4 regions of the Sulfurovum sp. TSL1 genome follow, and region 2 is predicted to be linked to each of the others. Evidence: riboswitches for the same ligand, from Rfam matches in the RefSeq annotation. Region 2 holds a riboswitch; each other region holds the start of a gene.

Region 1 (5,662 bases), 270 kb from region 2:
ACAGAACGCGTATTGATCCACTCGTAGATCACAGAGAGATCCAAGTCCCCCTTTTGAAGTACTCTTCTTCCCCAGAATGGCGGTGTGGGTATCTCCACTTTCTCAGGCATCTCTATCTCTTCGAACGGTGGTATCACCACCTCTTTTTTTACTTTTTCCTGACGCTCTTCCATATCTCCGGCCAGACGCGTGTCCAACCCTACGGAATTATCTTCATTGAACTTCTCTATACGGCTCATCGCGATCACCCCGTCAAATGCATCACGACAGTAGAATATAGGGCCTTTGTAGATAGGTCTACAGAAATCATCGACAAAAGAGCGTGTGAGTGCTGCCCCGCCTAAGAGTACCGGAATTTCCATACCCATCTCGGCCATCGTTTCAAGATTCTCTTTCATCACCGCTGTGGACTTCACTAGAAGACCGCTCATTCCTATGGCCTGTATCGATTGTTTCTCTACAATGTCGAGATACTCCTGCAGTTCCGTTTTGATGCCCACATTGACCACTTTAAATCCGTTGTTCGAAAGGATAATGTCCACAAGGTTTTTACCCACATCATGAACATCCCCTTTGACCGTACCGATGACCAGTGTGGTATCCGTCTCTTTTTCCTGTTTGGTCAAATAAGGATTGAGGTAGTCTACCGTTGCTTTCATCGTTTCGGCACTCTGCAGTACAAAAGGAAGCTGCATCTGTCCTGAACCAAAGAGTTCACCCACCACTTTCATCGCATCAATAAGGATCTCATTGACTATCACATCGGGGTGTATCTCGTGACGTGCCTCCTCCACAAGCGGCAGCATCCTTTCTTTGTCACCATCCATAAGAAGTTTTTTAATCTTCTCTTCATGACTCATAGCCTCATAAGCTTCATCTGCACCCTCATCTTCTACCACAGCATCTGCAAAATGGTCGATGAATTTAAACAATGATTTCTCATCCGGTGTAAAAAGCAACTCTTCACAAATCGCAATGTCTTCTGCCGTCATTTTGGCCAGGGGAATAATGTGTTTCACATTGATGATCACAGAGGTCATACCTGCCTGTACACAATGATGCAAAAAGACTGAATTGAGGTAGAACCTCGCATGCTTTTCCAAACCGAATGAGATGTTTGAAAGGCCAAGCGTGGAACCTACCTCAGGATAGATCTCATGTATCTCTTTGATAGCTTCATAGGCATTCTTTCCAGCCAATCTGTCTTCTTCTTCACCTGTACCCACTGTAAAGGCCAACATATCGAACATAATGTTTTGAGGTTTCAGTCCATATTTGTTCACGGCAAGTTCATACATGCGTTTAGCCACCGCTACTTTCTTCTCTTTGCTCCTTGCCATCCCCTCTTCATCGATCACAAGGCAGACAAGTACAGCCCCAAACTTTTTGGCCAATTTACAGTAGGTTGCAAAGTTCTCTTCTCCATCTTCGAGGTTCGTGGAGTTGATGATAGGCTTTCCACCGATACACTTCAGCCCCTCTTCTATCGTATTGGGTCGTGTTGCATCCGGCATAAGAGGAAGCGGTATCTTCTGGTTATAGAGCTCCATGACCGCCCTCATATCCTTGGCCCCGTCACGTCCTGCAAACTCCACGTTGACATCAAGCATATGTGCCCCATCACGTACCTGTGCCTGACCTACGGTCAGTGTACCTTCATAGTCACTGGCCAAAATAAGCTCTCTGAATGCTTTTGATCCTGTCGCATTTGAACGCTCCCCTATGAGCAGTGGTGCCGGTTCCTGGAACAACTCTACACTATTGAACAAAGAAGCGACACTTGGCTTGATACTACCTGTAGGTTTTTTAGGGACTATCACTTCAACTGCTTTTTTGAGTGCCTGGATATGCTGTGGTGTTGTTCCGCAACATCCACCTAAAAAGCTTACACCGGCGTACCTTGTAAATTCCAATTGTTTTTCAGTAAATTCATCCGGTCCCATAGGATAGAAGGTATACCCCCCACGGTTCTGGGGCAAGCCTGCATTCGCATGCACTGAGATAGGTATCGCACAAAGTTCAGAGAGTGTTTTAAGGTGTTTTTTTACCTGGTCTGGCCCCGTACCGCAGTTAAATCCAAGTGATAAGATATCAAACGGTTCAAGTATTGTAACGATCGTCTCAACATTGGTACCTATAAGCATAGTTCCACTCAGTTCGATCGTAACGGATACCATAATAGGAAGCTGCACATCTCTCTCTTCATTTGCATCCTGACATGCATGCAATGCAGCTTTGATCTGCAGAGGATCCTGACAGGTTTCCAAAAGAAAAACATCACATCCGCCATCTATAAGTCCAAGTGCAACACATTTATACCCTTCATACATTTCATCATAATGGATATGCCCTAGAGAAGGAAGCTTTGTGCCCGGTCCTATCGAACCCAAGACAAACTTCGGTGACTTCTCTGTACCGTATTCGTTACAGATCTTCTTTACTATCTGAGCACCTTTTTTAGAAAGTTCATAGGCACGTTCACCCATCTGATACTCATCCAGTACCCAAGGCATCGTACCAAATGTGTTCGTCTTAAGTAGGTCAGCACCTGCCATAGCATAACGCTTATGGATACGCTCTATAAGTTCCGGTGCACTATGGTTAAGCAGTTCATTACATCCCTCTTGATCCACACCTTTATCATCTATCCATGCTTCGGAAGGAACTTTAAGGTCTTGTATCTGTGTACCCATTGCGCCATCGATGACGAGTATACGCTCTTGTAAAAGTGATTTGATTGTTTCTGTAATAGACAAAAAACGCCCCTTTATCATAATTCTGTAATTGTAGCAAAGTATGAAGAAAATATGATTAAATCTGAGTCACAAAGTAGTCTATTATGTCCATATAAGCTATAGATAGATACTATGTTAGGTATAATATCTAAGGCTAAACTCATTGTGAAGTGAGGACAGAAAGTGATGGGTCTCAATGTAGATTGCCAGACTGCCAAATGTATTTGATCTGCATTTGTACTTCCTTTTGTCCTAATAAGACTTTTAATGCAACCTATCTATTGTTTATGGAGAGAAAATGGGAAAAACAATTAAAAACACTATTAACGGAAAAGAAATCACAAAACCAGATCCGGTAGATGTAGAAGTGCCGTTTGACGGTGGTGTGATGATCACAGAAACAGACCCGGCAGGTATCATCACTTATGCCAACCGTAAATTTCGTGAACTTACCGGTTATACAAAAGAAGAACTCATCGGATCTCCACACAGTATAAACAGACACCCAGATATGCCAAAAGCTGCATTTAAAGGGTTATGGGAAACCATCAAAGGTGGAAACTATTGGGAAGGGTTTGTCAAAAATATGACAAGTGAAGGCAAATATTACAATGTTGTTGTATGGATCAAGCCTAAATTGGATGATGACGGCAATGTCATCGGATATATTGCAGGAAGAAAGATCCCTGATAAAGACCTCATGCAAAGAGCTTTCGACAAATACAAGGTCATGAAGAATGATGAAATGTAGTTAATGGGCCTAACCCATTAACCAAAAAGTATATACAATACTATAACGCTTTTTTTGCTTCCTGCAATGCTTCGATCACTGCATCGATATTTGCTTTAGGAATATGCACTTTCCAGTCCGGTTCTTCAGCACCTGCCTGCAGTGAAATACCGATACTTGCTACACTTTCACTCTTTGGACCATACGGTTCTTTTACTGTGGTCACTGTGATCTTCCCATCTTTTGTACCACTCAAACCCATTTCATCTATTTTTGTGACTGTTCCGCTCATCTATACTCCTTTAAATTTTGATATCAATGATTATAGTACAATGACTTAACTATTTTTTACCTTTGAGCAAACCCATCATTTTGGCCTGCAAACGCAACCACATTTTATGATCAATAGCAGGAAACCCTGCATAGGTCTTACCACCTTCAAGAGATTTGGTGACACCACCTTTTCCTGCAATGGTTGCAAAAGCACCCACTTTCAAGTGTCCTGCAGTGGCACTCTGTCCGCCCATGACCACATTTCTGCCTAACGTCGTCGAACCTGCAAGACCCACTTGTGCAGCACAAAGTGTATGCTCTCCTACATCACAGTTATGTGCGATCTGTATCAGATTATCCAGTTTGGTACCTTTACGTATATAGGTGGTACCAAATACGGCTCTGTCTATGGCACAGTTTGCACCGATCTCTACATTATCTTCTACCACCACATTACCATTCTGATAGATCTTCACATGCTCACCAAGCTTTGTATGCGCAAATCCGTACCCGTCACAACCGATCACCGTACCGCTATGAATGATACACTCAGCGCCGATCTGTGTATGATGATACAAGGTCACATTGGGATGCAGAAGTGTCCCTGAACCAACAGTCACATTGTCTCCGAGATAACACCCCGGTAAGATGGTCACATGATCTCCAAGTGTCACATTCTTACCAAAAGAGACGCTTGTATCTATATCGCAACCTTTACCCATAGCAGGCTGTGATGTCTCACTCCCCATTTTATGTGCAAAGAACTTAGAGGCCAGTGCCAGTTTAAGATATGCCTCATCCGTAATCAATGCGATCGTTCCGGAAGGCAGTAATCCTGCATGCTTTTCATCGATCAACACCGCAGCAGCCTTGGTCTCTGCCAATTGTGAAGCATATTTACTGTCTGTAAAAAAACTGAGTTGTGTGGAAGTCGCCTCACTTAAGGTATGTATCCCTTCGATAGTGATATCTTCACCATGAAAATCTACACCGATATGTGCTGTGATCTGAGAGAGTGGGTAAGTCATAAAGTGGTCCTTTTAACTTAAAGTAGATGTCACTTTCCTGTAAGGAGAGTGACAGAAGTAAAATGGTTTCTATCTTTCTATAGCTACAACACCGCCACGTACAACTTCATAAGGGTTGTAACGCTGCGCTGCTTCTATAAAATGCTGTATACGTATAGGTTCATCTGCAACCATGGCAATGATCATCTCTTTACCCACATTTGCGATACCACCGTTATATGCGGCACATAATGCTCCGATGTCACTTAAGTGCTCGGTAATAGGGAACTTCACCAAGACCATCTCTTTTTCAACCATCTCTTCATGCTCGATCACCTTATAGACGGGTATGAGCTTATGCAGTTGCTTGGTGATCTGTTCCATCACTTTAGTAGAACCGTTCGTTTCGATCGTAATATGTGACATATCACTGTCTGGTATGGGTGCCACAGTGAGTGATGCGATGTTATAGCCACGTGCTGCAAAAAGTGATGTGACACGTGCAAGAACAGAACTTTCATTCAATACGATAACAGAAATAACACGTCTTTCATTCATAGAATTTTCCATTATTTCTCTCCTTTTTGCGGTAACATCATATTGAAGAGTGCACCGCCGGCCGGTACCATAGGAAGTACATCTTCAAAACGGTTCACGGCAACATTCATGAAACACACCTTATCTTGTGCTATTGCATCTTTGATCGCTGCATCAAACTCTTCTTTGGTAGTCACGTCATACCCTATTCCGCCACACGCCTCAGCCAGTGCTTTCCAGTTCGGTTGGAATGTCAAGTCTGTCTCGGAGTAGCGCTTTTCATAGAAGAACGTCTGCCACTGTCTAACCATTCCCAGGAAGTGGTTATTGAGTATAAGATTGATGACCGGTATTTTGTACTCTGCCGCCGTCACCAGTTC
Region 2 (5,662 bases):
ATCCGATAGCTGCATAAATATAATAGTATGTTTTAAAATGCTCAAGATCAAAGAGTAGTAAGGGAATCAGTACAGCCAGAACAAAAGCAACCCCTGCACCTCTTGGTATAGGTTTCTTGTGTACACTTCTTTCATTGGGGATATCTATTAGCCCAACATACTTAGCAAACATCTTGAGTAGGACCATACCTGCCAGAGAAGTTAAAAAAATACTGCTTAATAATGAAATATCCATAAATGTATCCTTTAGGTTATTTTCATATTCTGTTCATTCCTAATCATACTATAAAAATATATTTTTTTATAATATTTGTAAAATAAATATAGTTTGATTTATATTTTATTTTGTAGTATACTTTAAATGTTAGCGAAATATTAAGCTAAAACTTAATAACAAGGAGTGCTGATTACCTCAAGTCTCTTTTTATATTAAACTTTAATAATGGAAGGGGCTATATTGGTTTCTAAACATATGTTTAATAACAGGAGAACATTATGCGTAGTAATAAAGTCAATTTGTTAAAAAAGATGTTAGGAATGCTTCTAGTGGCACCTGTAATGCTGTCACTATCACTATTTGCCGCAGATCCGGTTAACCATTGGAAACTGGATGAGAATGACACTAGTAGTGAAATTTATGTTGATTCTATTGGTGCTGCTGATGGAACATGTGCAACTTCACATTGTCCTACTCCTAGTGTAGGTCAAATTAATGGTGCACAATATTTTGATGCTGCTGAGCTTGATAGAATCGATGTCAATAATACAACAAGCTTTGAGTGGGATCAAGATGCTAATATCACCATAGAATTCTGGATGAAGTCACAGATGGTCCCAATGAGTAATAGAGTTATGATAGGACGCGCTAATACTTTGGGTATCTTATGGTATATTGGAATAAATGGAACGGATGCTCCAGGACATGTTAGAGTTGCCGTAGCTAATGATAAAAGTGCCCCTGCAGACAATGTTGTGGGGAATAGTCAAACAAACGTCACTGATGATGTATGGCATCACATAGCATTTGTTCTTACCGAGCCTGAGGTAAAGGTATATATCGATGGTCAATTTGATTTTAATTTAACCAGATCAGCAGTAAGTGACCTACATGCTAGTTCAGATGTGCACTTTGGTTCACTAAATGATTCCGCTAGTTTATCGTATACAGGTAATCTGGATGAGATAACTGTTTATACTGCTGCAATTGATGCAGGACTGATTCAACAGCATTATGAAATGGGATTACAGCCAAATTTAGCAGAAGTAACACCAGTACCAACACCTACAGATGATAATACCCCAGACTATACTTTCTCTTCAGATGAAGCTGGAACTATCACTTATGGTGGATCTTGTAGCTCTGCTGCAACAGAAGCAACAGCTGGTAATAATACAATTACATTTGATACACTTGCAGACGGGGTATACGGCGATTGTACGATCACTGTAACAGATGAAGCAAACAACTCTTCAGCTCCATTATCAGTAACTGAATTTGTGGTGGATACGACTGTACCAGATGTCACTGCCCCTACCCTTGCAGAAGTAACCGCGGTGACATCACCTACAGATGATAATACCCCAGACTATACTTTCTCTTCAGATGAAGCTGGAACTATCACTTATGGTGGATCTTGTAGCTCTGCTGCAACAGAAGCAACAGCTGGTAATAATACAATTACATTTGATACACTTGCAGACGGGGTATACGGCGATTGTACGATCACTGTAACAGATGAAGCAAACAACTCTTCAGCTCCATTATCAGTAACTGAATTTGTGGTGGATACGACTGTACCAGATGTCACTGCCCCTACCCTTGCAGAAGTAACCGCGGTGACATCACCTACAGATGATAATACCCCAGACTATACTTTCTCTTCAGATGAAGCTGGAACTATCACTTATGGTGGATCTTGTAGCTCTGCTGCAACAGAAGCAACAGCTGGTAATAATACAATTACATTTGATACACTTGCAGACGGGATATACGGCGATTGTACGATCACTGTAACAGATGAAGCAAACAACTCTTCAGCTCCATTATCAGTAACTGAATTTGTGGTGGATACAACAGTTCCAATTATTAGCGACGGTGGTGGCGGTGGTTGTACATACAACCCTGACAGTAAGCACTTCGATATGGTGTTCTTACTGATGATCGCATTGGGACTTTTCTATCCGTTTAGAAGAAGATTCATCAAGTAATCTTCTTTGCATAGAATAAACGTTCTATACGGAGAAGCCATCTGTGCTGCTCCGTATTTTACTTCTTTTAGATATCACTCACTCTCAATTTGAATCTCATAAAACAAAAACTCTAATATATACTTCATCAAAAAAATTGATCATAAACATATATTTTAATTTTATATTCTTTTCAGTTTAAGTGTGTATTATTCCGGTATGACTATGACTTAAGGTACTACTAAACCATAAGTCATAGTAATAAAAGTATTAGGCCAAACCTGTTGTGAAGCAGGGACGGAAAGCTTCAGGTCTTTTGAAAAAAAGATAGCTGGGTTGCATTTATTTAGAACTATCGTATCTCAAACGATGACTCTTCATAAATTATAACTTTTATATAAAGTTTATCATCCTAATCTTAATAAAAATTCAGACATGTGGGTAATATTGAGGTAATCCTCTTTCAATATAATTCCCATCAAGTTAGTGAGAAAAGCCAAACCTATTGTGAAGTAGGGACGGAAAGCCAAGGATCTCATAATAATCATGAGATAGCCTAGTTGCCTTTGTTGAGCACAACAGAGTAATGCTACATGCATATTGGTATATTCCATTCTTCATAGAAGATTTCCCTCCCCTACTTTTCAATATATTTTCTTCACAACAATACACGTTCATACAAAGAAGGAATATAAACGAATGTTCAGACTTAACAATATCAAACAAAATGTACTTATACTGTCTTTTGCAACATTGCTTGCAGGTTGTGGCGGTGAAGGAACAGCGACTACAACAGATTCAACTTCAACTGATCTCACTACAACCTCTACAGCAAAAGTAGTGAAGATTGATGTCAGTGCCATTACTACAGAAGATTCTGCCACCATCGAGTGGAATCCTTATGGGTATACTACAAAATCAGTAGAGTATGGTACAAGTAATAAGTATGGTTCAGTAGTTTCAGTACAAGAAGAAGGTACTGTTACCTTATACAATTTACAGGCAAATACAGAATATCACTATAGAATAGTCTCCGAAGATGAGAAAGGCAGACCCGTTGTAAGTAATGATATGACTTTTACAACACTTGCCGCAAGTAACCAACCGATCGTAACGGACCCAGTGCCAACTGATCCGATCATAACTGAACCTGCACCAACTGACACAAACGCAACAGAACCAACAGTAACCGATCCTGTGTCAACAGAACCAATCGTAACCGAAGCGGCGCCAACTGTCACAGAACCGGTTATAACTGATCCGATCGTAACAGAACCAATCGTTGAAGAGACTCAAGCTGTCTGTATAGAGGGTGATGCAAAAATTGAAGGTCATGTTACGGATAAAGATACTGGAACAGGATTAGTAGGTGTTCAAGTCAATATAGGTGGCTGTGTCACTACCACTGATTCTCAAGGTGATTATATACTGATGAATATCGCTGTAAGCGATAAAGCTTCTGTCATGTTCAGTGCAGAAGGTTATTATACAAATAGTACGAATATTCAAATAACCGATCTATCCCCAAATTACACCACTGTTGAAATAGATAAATATATTAGCCAGTGGACTTATGATAGCCAGACTCTAGTTTCAGGAGCCCATATCGTGATACCTTCCGGAGTTTATATCAATCATGATGGAAGTCCTTATATAGGGCAAGTGACTGCCGGATTATCATATCGTAACAGTACAGAAAAAGGCAGTGAAATAGTATTTCCTGGAGAGTATAAAGGAGAAGATAACTATGGGAATATCGTTCCATTCATCTCTTATGGGTTTACTGTGATAGACCTTACAGATGAATCAGGCAATGCATTAAGTGTAGCTGATGATATAACTTTAATATTTGAGGCAACTGGTGCACCAGCTGAGAGTATTCCTTTATGGTTCTATGATTATGAGCAAGGTACCTGGATCGAAGAAGGATATGCCACTCGTCTAGCAGATGGAACATATGAAGGTACAGTTTCCCATCCGGGAACATGGAGTCTGAGCCAACCTATTGAAGATGCTTCGGGTATCTATACTGATCGTATCCTATATACAGATGGTACACCTGTAAAAAATCTAAGGGTACATGCTATTGGTGACAACTGGATCAGTACCGATCTTAGCACAGATGAGAATGGAGTATTTGAAATTGAAGTGATACCAGGTCAAGCATTCACATTGAGAGCATATCACTATGATGATAAATATGGTGCTACATACAACGGTATGATATCCGCTGTGGCTCCGGGTGAAACTATTGATAATTCCAGCTTATAATTAAAAAATGAATAAGTAATATATGGGTAACACTCTTATACTACAATTTGAACACTTGAAAAAGCCAAACTTGTTGTGAAGCAAGGACGGAAAGCCCAGGACCTCAATGTATGAGATGGCCGGGCTGCCTAAATACTCCGTTTTGAAAGAATGTACTTTCAAAGTACATTCTCAAATGTTTCATAAGACGCTTTTATCATATTTATAACAAAAAAGGTAATACAAAAATGTACGTATACAAAAAAACACTGACCGTCTTTATGGCTATGCTTGTCACTTTATTCACCGGTTGTGGTGGAGGAAGTGGAACTTCATCTATAGAAACAGAAGATGCTTACACCGATTACACTATATATACCGATCGTATCATCGACATTAATCAAAATGCGATTCCAAACCTAAAAGTAGATGCTATTAGTGACAACTGGATCAGAACCGATCTTGCTACCAATGAGAATGGTGAATTTGACATTGAAGTGATACCTGGAGAAGCGTTCACATTACAAGTATATGACTCTGATACAAAAACTTATGCCATATATTCTGGTAAAATAATAGTAGATGCTGCAGGCGACATTATTAGCCTATAAAAATTAATTAAAACAAGGATTGAATTATGAAAAAAATATTTTTACTCTCAACTGCCTCGCTTGCAATGCTGATGGCAGATTTTACATTGGAAGGAGATAAGTTAACTCCTGTGTCAGGAACCATATCGACAGTGACTGATCCTACTACAGTATCTGATCCTACTACAGTATCTGATCCTACACCTACTATGGACACAAGTAATCCTTACCTTGAACCAATTAACCTCCCTGCATGTAATGCAAATGATCCGGAAGTACAATTTATTAGCAGTAATGCTGACTGGGGTACAATAAACGATAGCAGTAAAAGAATTTTTTGTGTCAAACCAGGAAACTATGGTAGTGTTACCCTGACAGCTGATGGTACACCTAATGCAAGAAGATACATACTTTTAGATAATGGTAATACTGCACACCCTGCTTCACTATCTGACTCGCAACAGGCAAACGTACAGATCAATCTATCGGGAGCCAACTACTGGACAATTGACAGGATGTCAACACTTAACACCACAGCAAGTACAGCAATGGATATAAAGGGGCAATCCCAATACAATATAATTAACCGTATGCATATTAAAAATTTTAATACATATGCTATTACCATTTATCAT
Region 3 (5,662 bases), 130 kb from region 2:
GATTCATTGAGTCTCAGCCATCTTAGACGCTCCAGGTCCACGTCTGCTGTGATCAGGGTGTTCTTCAGACTGAAACGCTCATTCTGGACCAGAGTAGACCCATATTCGGAGATGATCGCATGCCCTCCAAACACGGTATCGGTGGTGGATTCACCCACACCGGCAGAACTGTAGACATAAGCGGCTATACAGCGACCGCTCTGTGTCCGCACCAGCTCTTCGCGATATTCGGCTTTGCCTATGAGTTCGTTACTTGCCGAAAGGTTAAAAAGCAGGTTGGCACCATTGCTTGCCATATGGTTGCTAGGAGGTGTCACAGCCCAAAGGTCTTCACAGATCTCCACTCCGAAAGTCATCTCTTTGGCATCACTGAAAAGCAGGTCCACCCCGAAAGGTATCTCCTCTCCTAAAAGTTGTGTAGTGGTTCTTGTGATATCCCGTCCAGAGACAAATTGACGTTTCTCATAGAACTCTTTTTTGTTCGGCAGATAGCTTTTAGGTATGATCCCCAGGATCTTCCCGCTTTGAAGCACTGCCGCACAGTTGTAGAGCCTGTCCGCTTCAAGCAGCGCCATACCGATGATCGCAATGGTATTGAACGCTTCCGTATGTTGCAGTAGATACGAGAGCTTCTCATTTTGTGAAGCGATGAGTGTTTGATTGAGAAGGAGGTCACTGGCAGTGTATCCTGTAAGCGTCAGCTCCGGAAATACAACGACACTAACCTCTTTGGCGTGTGCATCTTGGATAAGTTTGATGATCTCTTCGGCATTTTTTGCAGGGTTCCCTACGATGGTCTTGTTCACAGCCGATGCAACTCTATAATATCCGTACATACAGTTCCTTTTAGGTTATCCCCGGATGAAGGTCCAGGGATGATAAACAATTCATTAATCTCTTGATTCAACCACTTCAATACTGATGATGTCATCATTTTGTTGGATCTGGTCCAGCACCATGAAACTTTCCGTATCGTCTTCGTCGATCGCACCAAATACTGTGTGAACACCGTCAAGGTGTGGCGTTGCTACAAAAGTGATGAAGAATTGGCTTCCACCTGTGTTCGGTCCTGCGTGTGCCATAGAGAGTGTCCCTCTTCTGTGTGGATGCGTACTTGTATCCGTTTCACAGTCGATCTGCCATCCTGGTCCACCTGTACCAGCCATAGCCGGATTGTCTTTAGAATACGGACAACCACCCTGTGCCATAAACCCAGGGATCACTCTGTGAAATTTCAGACCGTTATAGAATCCGGTTTCTGCAAGGTGAGCGAAGTTCGCAACCGTGTTAGGTGCATCATCTTTAAAAAGCTTAGCCCAGATCACCCCTTTAGAAGTGGTGAATTTAGCGTAGTTGTATGTATCCATTACAGATTGAACGATATCGTATCTTTTTGTTTCTCTTCCAAACATGTGTGTTTAGTCCTTATATATTAAAATTTTGATATTATTATACCACTAAAAGATAAGAGGTTTAAACCATGGAACTATGCGTAGCACTTGATCTGCCGTCAGCTGAAGAGAATTTGGCCCTAGCTGAGTCACTCAAATCGTACAATGTTTGGATGAAAGTAGGATTTCGTGCCTACATCCGTGACGGGAAACCTTTTATAGAAGCACTCAAAGCGATCAATCCTGATTTCAAGATATTTTTAGACCTCAAACTTTACGATATCCCCAACACTATGGCAGATGCAGCAGAAGAGATCGCCAAACTCGGCGTCAACATGTTCAACATCCATGCCTCGGCAGGGGCTGTCGCTATGAAAACAGTGATGGAGAGACTGGCATCTTATGAAAACCGTCCATTGGTACTGGCTGTGACCGCACTGACCTCATTTGATGAAGCGAACTTCCAGAGCATCTACGAAAAAAGCATAGACGAAAAAGCGGAGCAGTTCGCAAAAATGAGTTATGAAAACGGTTTGGACGGTGTGGTATGTTCTACCTTTGAGAGCAGGGCCATTAAAAATGCTACGTCAGAGAAATTCCTGACGCTCTGTCCTGGCATCAGGCCTTTCGGTGAAGATGCCGGAGATCAGCAGCGTGTGGCGACGCTGGATCTTGCAAATGAAGAAGGAGTAGACTACCCTGTTGTAGGAAGACCTATCTATAAAGACAGTGACCCGCAAAGTAAAGTAGAAGAGATCCTCAAAGTCATTTCTACTTTTTGATCTCTTTTTTTGATTGGGTCATATGGACAGCATTGTCCATACCTTTCATCATAAGATATGCACCTAAAGCAAACATTCCCAGTACGATAAGAGGCGTAAGTTTTTTTAACATTTCGAACCTTGTTGTATAAATCTTTAGATGTAATGATAATCAGTTTTTTTGTGATTTTCCTAAAATATAATTGATCAAAGTGAAAAAAAGTAAAATTAAAAACAATTGAGATTATTTTAAGCTTCTATTTAACCCAATCTAATTATAATCTCATCCACAAAAACACAAGGACAGTTGGGTGAGTTGGCTGAAACCACATCCCTGCTAAGGATGCGTATTCGTAAGGGTACCGAGGGTTCGAATCCCTCACTGTCCGCCACCAAAGGCCCCTAAATTACGTATTTTCAGACTATCCAGTTATTTAACTCTGCCAAAATTCCCCAATTTAACTAGAACTCAGATATTGTTTGAGTAGTGAGGGAACAAATCCTTTCAGTATACTTAAACTTATATATTGTATGACATATAAAAAGAAAAAAAATATAAGAATTTATTAAGATACAACCTTAATTTAATATTAAATTTGTTACTATTTGCCTTCTTAAGGATATGCCAAACTTACTGCGAAGTAAGGACGGAAAGTCACGGATCTCTCGTTAGACCGCCGGATTGCCTTACTATAAAACTAAAATACAAGATGTGAGGCACTTATCCTTTACTCCTTATTTTTTATTTAAACTTTTTTTGAACACAGATAAAGTTATGGATAAAAAAATTTCGATAAGCATACCTCTGTAAATCATATTTTAGTTTGTATAGAAACCTTAAAAGAAAAATAGTTACGTAATTATTATAAAGGTTTAGAATGTTCAAATTTATGAAAAAGCTCTCTCCTGTTATTTCACCTATGATCGCATCATTGTTTTTATTTTCCAGTACAGTTAGCTTTGTAGAAGCAGCGACACATACTAGTACACATATACAATATCTAAATGAACAGGCCTTTATAAAATCGTACCATATGAACGGGCAAGAAGATGCCTCGTTATTCGATCAAGATACAGACACTTTATATACATTACAAGAAAGTGTTTTAATTGAGAGAGTTTTCTCTAAAGATGTTTCTTTAAAAAGCATGAGCGTCTTTGGATCAAGTGACTATCAGGTTGCAGTTGAATATAAAGTCAATGGTTTATGGGAAACAGCAACTTCATGGAATACGCAATCATTAGCAAACCTTGATAATGATTGGAATACTTTTGCATTCAAACAGATAGTTGATACTGATGCTATTAGATTGACATTGAACCCTTTAAAAAGTTTACCAAAAGGTTTGGCAGAAATTAGATTTGAAACTGAGGAAGGAACTAAACTTAACACCGTTGTAAAAACTGTTCTTACCCCAGATGCCGGAGTGCAGCTTGATAGCCAAAGAGTCTATCAAGCAAAAGAGCAAACGGCCGTACTTAGTACAGATGCAAATCTAAGAAAAAACGGTACCTTCTCCATGGATATCGCATATCAGCCAGAACAGATAGAAAAAGCCGTATTGAGCTATGAAGTTTCAGGTGTCACCGGAGGAGCAAGTGTTATCCGTGCGATCAATGACGAATTGGCACAGGGAGGATTACTGGTACAGGCAAGCGCACCTACACTAAAACAGGCTAAGAGCACAGAGGTAACTGAAGAGATCAACCCTCAATGGCTTAAAGCCGGTACCAACAAGATCCGGTTCATTCCTCATGAGAAAGGTGACCTGCCTATACCATATCAGATCAAAAACATTAAACTCTCTTTAACACTCAATGACAACATTCAATCAAAAGATACTTCTCCTGAACTTGTAGCATTCCAACCGCAAACAGGGCTTTACTATGGTGACTATGCGTATGTAAGAGGTTTTGTCACATCAGATAAAAATGAATCACCTAAGATCACGGTAGACGGAAAAGAGGTTAAAAGTACTTTAGGTTCATTTGAAACACTGGTGAAAGCAGACAGCACAAAAGATGTAAAGGTAGTCGCTAAGTTTTCAAATGGAAAAACCCTTACCAAAACCCTTTCTATCAATACAAACTTTGCTTTGTATGAACCTAAAAGCAAAACCGTACAGCTTAGTACAAACGCAGTCAAGCTTCTCAATGATAAAAATGCTGATAGCAGAGGTAAAACATATATAGTAGCCGCTGAAACGGGAGCAGAAGTAGCGTTCAAAACAGCAAAGCTCAATATTAAAAGAGAAGCACTACAGACAAAAAAAGACATCAAGGTCTTGAGCCTTAATACACGTGATCTTCCAGAACTTGACCAGGGTATGGTTAACGTTACTAAAGGAGATGCAGAGGGATATCGTTTCTTGCCTCACGGTATCAAGTTTGATAAAGAGAACAATCTTGAAATCGCATACGATGAGAGTAAACTTCCTAAAGGAACAAGCGCCAAAGATGTCAAGACTTACTTCTTCGATGAAGAGGCAGGACGTTGGATGCCGCTTCCAAAAGTAGCAAGTGCAGCAGGTGTGATCACCTCTAAAACAGATCACTTCACAGATATGATCAATGCCGTTATACAAACACCCGATGCACCACAGGCAAAAGCCTACGGCGCGACACAGATCAAAGATCTTAAAGTAGCCAATCCTGGTGCAAAGATCAATCTAATAGAAGCGCCTAAAGCTTCTAGTATGGGTGATGCACAACTCTCTTATCCTATTGAGATCCCTGCAGGAAGACAGGGGATGGCGCCGCAGCTTGGCGTAAGTTACAGTTCGGGTGCTTCGAATTCATGGATGGGACTTGGATGGAACCTCTCTACGCCAAGTATCGGAATTGATACACGCTGGGGTGTGCCAAGATATAACAGTAAAGATGAGACGGAAACCTATACGATAGGTGGACAGCAGCTTAGTCCTATGGCACATAGGAGTGCTCCGATACCAAGAACAGCTGAAAAAGTATTTCATCCAAGGGTAGAAGGGTCATTTAATAAGATCATCAGACACGGTGATAAACCAAGTAATTACTGGTGGGAAGTGACAGCTAAGAACGGTACAAAAAGTTATTATGGTGGTAACGGTACAGGTGTGGATAATGATGCTGTGCTTACCAACGCAGATGGCGATATCTCACACTGGGCACTGACACAATCAATTGATGTTTACGGGAATACGATCACATACAGCTATACTAAAGTGCAAGATACCGGAGTACGTAAAGATGAAGGAACGGTACCTGGATACCAGCTCTATGTGAGTAATATCAACTACACTGGATTTAACGGTGACAGCGGTGCATATGATGTGACATTTATCCGTGACAGAGATTTGCAGGAAGATAGAAGAAGCGATGTTTCAATCGATGCAAGGCTTGGATTCAAGCGTGTAACAGCTGATCTTCTTAGAAAAATACAGGTAAAGTTCCAGGGCACTGCATTCCGTTCATATGAGTTTGTTTACACCAAAGGTGCCTTTGAAAAGACACTGCTTTCACAGATCAAGC
Region 4 (5,662 bases), 220 kb from region 2:
TATTGACCCGCTTGATATGGTCGAAGAACACTCTGCCGATATCATCAGATTTACACTGGCATTCCTTGCTGTTCAGGGACGTGACATCAAACTTGGTGCAAAGAACCTCGAACAGTTTAGAAACTTTACCAATAAGCTCTACAATGCATCTAACTTCCTTCAGATGAATGTAGATACATTTGCTGACCTCAAAGATATAGAGATCAAGACACCGCTTGGTAAATACATGCAAACCCGTCTGGCAAAAGCTGTTGAGGAAGTACGTGAAACGCTTGAAGCCTATAAGTTCAATGAAGCTGCAACTGCACTCTACCGCTTTGTATGGAACGAGTTTTGTGACTGGGGTATCGAATACTCCAAAGCAAGCAAAGAGTCTATCGCAGAACTTGGTGCGGTCTTCAAAGAGACACTGAAAATGGTTTCTCCATTTATGCCATTTATCTCTGAACATCTCTACCATAAACTCTCAGGTACCCAACTGGAAAGCGGGAACTCGGTCATGGTAATGAACTTCCCTAAAGAAGTTAAACAGGATGCTGATTCTGAAGCAACCTTTGCCATTATCGAAGAAGCCATCACCGCGATAAGAAGAGCCAAGGTCATCATAGATATGGGTAACTCTAAGATCGCAAAGGCATACGTCAAACTTGGTACAAATATCGATACGGATGTAGCAAAACCGTTTATACAGAAACTGGCAAAAGTAGAAGAGATCGAATTTGTAGATGCAAAAGTAGAAAACGCCGTTACAGATGTATCTGACAACCTTGAAGTCTATATCCCGACTGAAGAGATTGACCTAAGTGCGATCATCGGTAAACTTAGCAAACAAAAAGAGAAGCTGGAAAAAGAGATACAAAAACTCAGTGGTATGCTGAACAACGAAAAGTTCGTTGCCAATGCACCTGAACATGTCATTACAGAAAACAAAAAAGCTTTGGAAGATGCAGAAGTCAAAATGGAAAAAGTTCAAACTGAACTTGAAGGGTTCGGTGTATAATGACCCCTCTAGCACAAGAAGCATACAACGCATTACTCGCAAAAGAATACGACAAAGCTCTTGAACTCTACACTGCTCTGGAAAAACAAAAGGACCCCGTTTCCTACTATTATCTGGGTTATCTCTGCTTCAGGGGACTTGGAGTGAATCAGGATACGAAAAAAGCTTTTGACTACTATCTGGAATCTGCAACCAGAGAAGTGCCATTGGCACAGTTTGAAGTGGCATTGATGCTGGAAAATGGTGAAGGTTGTGAGAAAAATGAATCAGAAGCAGCCTTCTGGTACGAAGAAGCAGCAAAAAGAGGCAACATAGACGCCTTTAACAATTTGGGTGCCATGTTCAAAGAAGGCCGTGGTGTACACCAGGACTACAAAAAAGCATTTATACTCTTCTCTAAAGCAGCGCAGGCAGGTAATGCAAAAGCCCAGTTTAACCTAGGCGCACTTTATGATATGGGATTGGGCTGTGAAGAAGACAAAGAAAAAGCCATAGAATGGTGTAGAAAAGCAGCGTATCAAGGCCATCAGATGGCACAAGGTATTATCAAACGTATGCAGCAAGACGGACAGATCGTTTTTTAAAATACATTTTGAGAATTCTTTTAAGTAGCACCAACGATAGAGATCCATAATGGAACCTCTATCTGCAAAGCCACATACACTGTATGTATCTTTGCATATTTAACTAATGATTTTAGTTTGACGTATTGATATCAACAAGTGTTGATTGTCCATTAAGTACTTCAACATTGTCTTCTTGATCAACAACAGAAGCAAATACATCACCTACAAAAAGTGCCGTAATAAGGCTATAGTTACCTTCACCAAGGTATGACAACGTAAAGTTACCATCACTCATATTGACATCGCTGCTGCTTACAGAATTCTGGAAATTGATTCCATCTGCATTTCCATCTTCTTCACTGACATCATACTCGCCAGATCTGTAACTGTAAACCACTAAAGAATCTGAAGTCGTATTATAGTCAGCTATATCTACTACAGTCCCATTGATCATACCTGAAAGTTCAGTTACCACTAATCTGATAACAGGTTTTAAAATATAATCTCCGTTTCCTTGCACAACGATTGATTTATGAATATTGAAATCTGCAGTTACTGCAATTTTTGCATCAGCAGTGATATCAAATGCACCTTTTCCTTTATATCCACTTTGTGCTCCGCTTGGAACAAATAATGGTACTGAGGTACCATCTGCATAGGTTACATTACAATCCGGATTAGCTTTAACTTCTGATATTTTTGAAGGTGCAGCCAGTTTGAAACGAATTTCAGAATAATGTCCTGCTGGTAGTATCATATCCCCTAGGTGAAGTGATTTACCATTTTGAAGATCAAGTAGGTTGAATGTTTGAGGTACAAAATCATCAGCAGTAATCCAGTTTCCATCATGATTATATTCAATACCGATAACGGCAATATTGACTTCCGTCACATCAGGACCTAATTGAGGTGGTGCATCTGTCATACTGAGTGATAGAGTACCAGTTGGAGTAGAAGATGTAGTATCTCCACCACATCCAGAGATGAGTGTCATAAGTGTGAACGATACGATAATACCGATCAGCGTGTGAAATCTTTTCATAAATATCCTTGTGTAATTGGATGTTGCAGTTGCACAAAAGAAGTAAATTCATTTTGGCAGCCTGGCGATCTTCCCATTGAAGACCCATGGCTTTCCGTCCTTGCTTCACAACAAGTTTGGCACAACAAAATAAGTTTGAATTAAATAATATTTGGAGCTAAGACCCATGGCTTTCCGTCCTTGCTTCACAACAAGTTTGGCACAACAAACAATATTTAAAAAATCTCTTTACTATAAACAGAAGTATTATATAGAATCAAAAATTAGATACATCTTTAATGATCCAATATATGAAAGGGAGATAAAAATCTAAGAACTTACATCACTATTTTAAAAAACGTTCAGTAAACTCTTCTATATCAATGGCTTTGCAAAAATGATATCCCTGATACCTGAGTTTTGGATCTAACTCTCTAAGAAGCTCTTGCTGCTGTACATTTTCAATACCTTCGATAACGATGTTGTAGTCAAATTGTCTTCCTATGTCCAAAATACTTGAAATAAGATGTACCTCTTTAGGAATGGATTCTATATTTTTTATAAATTCCTTATCTATTTTCAATGTATGGAAAGAAAGCTTCTTCAGATAAGATAGAGAAGAGTAGCCTATACCAAAATCATCAATGGCACATCTCACTCCCTGTCTGCGTAATTCATTAATTACATCTTCTGTATTATCAAAATTATCGATGAGTGACCGTTCTGTGATCTCTATCATGATATCTTGAGTCTCTAGACCATACTCTCTTAACTTTTTAAGGAATTCACTAGCAAAATCAGTTTCTACAAATTGCTGTGCATTCACATTGATCGAAATATACTCAAGCTTCCACCTATTCTCTTTTTTCCACTGAGAGATATGTTGACATACATTGTCAAGAACCCACCATGTAATGTGTGAAAGCAAACCTGCTTTAATGGCCAATGGTATAAAATCCTGTGGTGACAGGAACCCTCTATCCGGATGTTCCCAACGTATAAGTGCCTCAGCAGAACTCACTACATCTCCATCTATGGAAACTACAGGTTGATACATAAGACCCAACTGATCTTTTTTGACTGCATAGGCCAGATCATGCTGAAGTATAAATAGCTCTTTTTGTTGTTTATCTAACGATGGATCATAATATGCAACATGTCCATTATCATTCTTTGCCTGATACATAGAGAGATCAGCATGTCTAATGATCTCGTTGATATTTGTATAAGCCGGTTCCATAAGAACGATACCTATACTTGATTTAATATGTAAATGCATTTCTTGTATGATAAATGGTTCCAAGAACAGATCCTGTATCTCTCTGGAAAACGCTTCAGCTTCTTTATATGCCATATGTTTGTCTTCTGATACATGTGGAATGATAATGATAAATTCATCTCCCCCCAGTCTGCTTACCATACGATCTTCTCCTAAAAGATCTGTCAAACGTTTTGAAACAACAAGCAGCACATCATCTCCAACTTGATGTCCCAAAGAATCATTAATACTTTTAAACTGATTCAGGTCAAGATAAAAAAGTATGGAAAAATATGTTTGATGTTTTGCACTCGTTACAAGCTTCTCCATATAGTTTCGAAAACCTCTACGATTAAACAAACCGGTCAGCACATCATGCTGTACCATATATTCAAGCTCTGTTAAGGCGGCATGTTCGTTCGTTTTATCCTCTATGATGCCTACACCGCCCAAAATATTATTATCCAGGTCAGTAAAAGAGAACACTTTAGCATCGATCCAAAACGACTTATTCTTGAGAGATACATAAGGACCTTCATAAGACTCTGTACCCTCTATAATGGCATTTTCTAATACTTTTACTATATCCTTGTCCGGAAGTATATGAAGATCCATTCCTATCATCTCATCTTTTTCATACTCTAATAGTTTATTTAACTGTTCATTGCACTCCAGGACCTTTAGATCTTTATTATAGGTAAAGATACCTAGCGGTGCATTTTTAAATAGACTGTTTAAAAGCATATGTTCTGACTGCAACATATTAAAAGCATTCTTCTGTCGATACATATTATAGATATTGGTCACTTGTGCAATAAAATACAAGATCAATGAAATGGTAAGTATGATATGCAAAGGTGTATCATAAAGAAATGCCATGGTATAAATAAGAGGTAATAAAAGAATAGCTGAATATATGATGTTGAGCCGTGCATCTACCGCTAAAGAGAGTGTAGAACACAAAGAGAGGCCTACAAGTACCGCAACGATATAAAGTTGATAGTAGTGATCCACTTGATGGATAAAAACAAAACCTAATGTTGAGAAAATAAGTGCGGTCAATATAGTAGTAAAGGCAAACTTTTTATACCAGAATGCCATGGAGTATTTTTTAGGGTTTTTTCTAAACATATAGGCAGAATAAAGCCTATATCCTGTTAGGAGCATCAAACCCAGTGCCCACACTAAAATACTGCCACTAAGTTCCGGATATAAGGCCACAGTGACTAAAATAGCTAACAGAACAACAACCAGGAGTGCCCTGGTTGAAAGTGTATAAAGTGCAATGACCAAAGAGTCATCCACCGTTTGAAGCTCTTTTATTTTCGAGAATAATCTTTGTAAATTCATATAGAATTGTAGCATGAAACACTAACAACTTGAATAGTTTTTATACTATTTTAAAATTCATTCCCTGTTTTAATAATATCCAGCCCAAAACGTGCCCTTAACGCATGTATATTTTGATGTAATGTTTTTTCTTTGCTGTCCTCATGAAAATCTATCAGTGAAAGTGTTTTTAGGTTAAGTGATGCAAAGTTTGAAACGTTCAGTGTCAGTTTGACAGCCCCTTTATTGGCCAGGGCTATCTCTTTATACATCTCTGAAAGCATGGACTTAAAAAGTGTTTCAGAAAATACTCTGTCCACGGTCATAGTCTTTTTTACTCTGGTACCATACTCATATCCTATTCTCAGATAATAGCTTGTAGGATTCACCTCCATGGCCATAACCATATAGATGATATGCCTTGCCATGATCATAATACGTCTCTTTATCTCATCACTCTCATGTATCGCATCAAACGTACGGCTGAT

Evidence for each region. Region 2 has a riboswitch for cyclic di-GMP ahead of LDM98_RS04460 (carboxypeptidase regulatory-like domain-containing protein). Riboswitches for the same ligand answer to the same signal wherever they lie in the genome.
Region 1: another riboswitch for cyclic di-GMP. It lies ahead of LDM98_RS05760 (PAS domain-containing protein); the one in region 2 lies ahead of LDM98_RS04460 (carboxypeptidase regulatory-like domain-containing protein).
Region 3: another riboswitch for cyclic di-GMP. It lies ahead of LDM98_RS03760 (SpvB/TcaC N-terminal domain-containing protein); the one in region 2 lies ahead of LDM98_RS04460 (carboxypeptidase regulatory-like domain-containing protein).
Region 4: another riboswitch for cyclic di-GMP. It lies ahead of LDM98_RS03480 (DUF4382 domain-containing protein); the one in region 2 lies ahead of LDM98_RS04460 (carboxypeptidase regulatory-like domain-containing protein).

Annotation. Positions count from the first base shown of each region.
Region 1 is NZ_BPFI01000001.1:1,172,719-1,178,380, forward strand. It holds gene metH (methionine synthase) at 1-2,756, opposite strand, end outside; cyclic di-GMP riboswitch class I at 2,879-2,954, shown strand; gene LDM98_RS05760 (PAS domain-containing protein) at 3,034-3,486, shown strand; gene LDM98_RS05765 (hypothetical protein) at 3,527-3,757, opposite strand; gene lpxD (UDP-3-O-(3-hydroxymyristoyl)glucosamine N-acyltransferase) at 3,807-4,766, opposite strand; gene ilvN (acetolactate synthase small subunit) at 4,836-5,315, opposite strand; gene LDM98_RS05780 (acetolactate synthase large subunit) at 5,315-5,662, opposite strand, start outside.
Region 2 is NZ_BPFI01000001.1:902,607-908,268, forward strand. It holds gene LDM98_RS04450 (MraY family glycosyltransferase) at 1-235, opposite strand, end outside; gene LDM98_RS04455 (LamG-like jellyroll fold domain-containing protein) at 496-2,208, shown strand; cyclic di-GMP riboswitch class I at 2,452-2,531, shown strand; cyclic di-GMP riboswitch class I at 2,673-2,755, shown strand; gene LDM98_RS04460 (carboxypeptidase regulatory-like domain-containing protein) at 2,887-4,458, shown strand; cyclic di-GMP riboswitch class I at 4,512-4,590, shown strand; gene LDM98_RS04465 (hypothetical protein) at 4,686-5,048, shown strand; gene LDM98_RS04470 (right-handed parallel beta-helix repeat-containing protein) at 5,075-5,662, shown strand, end outside.
Region 3 is NZ_BPFI01000001.1:767,953-773,614, reverse strand. It holds gene LDM98_RS03780 (NAD(+) synthase) at 1-836, opposite strand, end outside; gene LDM98_RS03775 (peptidylprolyl isomerase) at 891-1,412, opposite strand; gene pyrF (orotidine-5'-phosphate decarboxylase) at 1,481-2,173, shown strand; gene LDM98_RS11755 (hypothetical protein) at 2,163-2,285, opposite strand; tRNA gene LDM98_RS03765 (tRNA-Ser) at 2,454-2,544, shown strand; cyclic di-GMP riboswitch class I at 2,767-2,842, shown strand; gene LDM98_RS03760 (SpvB/TcaC N-terminal domain-containing protein) at 3,031-5,662, shown strand, end outside.
Region 4 is NZ_BPFI01000001.1:682,792-688,453, forward strand. It holds gene LDM98_RS03470 (valine--tRNA ligase) at 1-1,000, shown strand, start outside; gene LDM98_RS03475 (tetratricopeptide repeat protein) at 1,000-1,584, shown strand; gene LDM98_RS03480 (DUF4382 domain-containing protein) at 1,697-2,608, opposite strand; cyclic di-GMP riboswitch class I at 2,661-2,739, opposite strand; gene LDM98_RS03485 (EAL domain-containing protein) at 2,934-5,195, opposite strand; gene LDM98_RS03490 (DNA polymerase IV) at 5,246-5,662, opposite strand, start outside.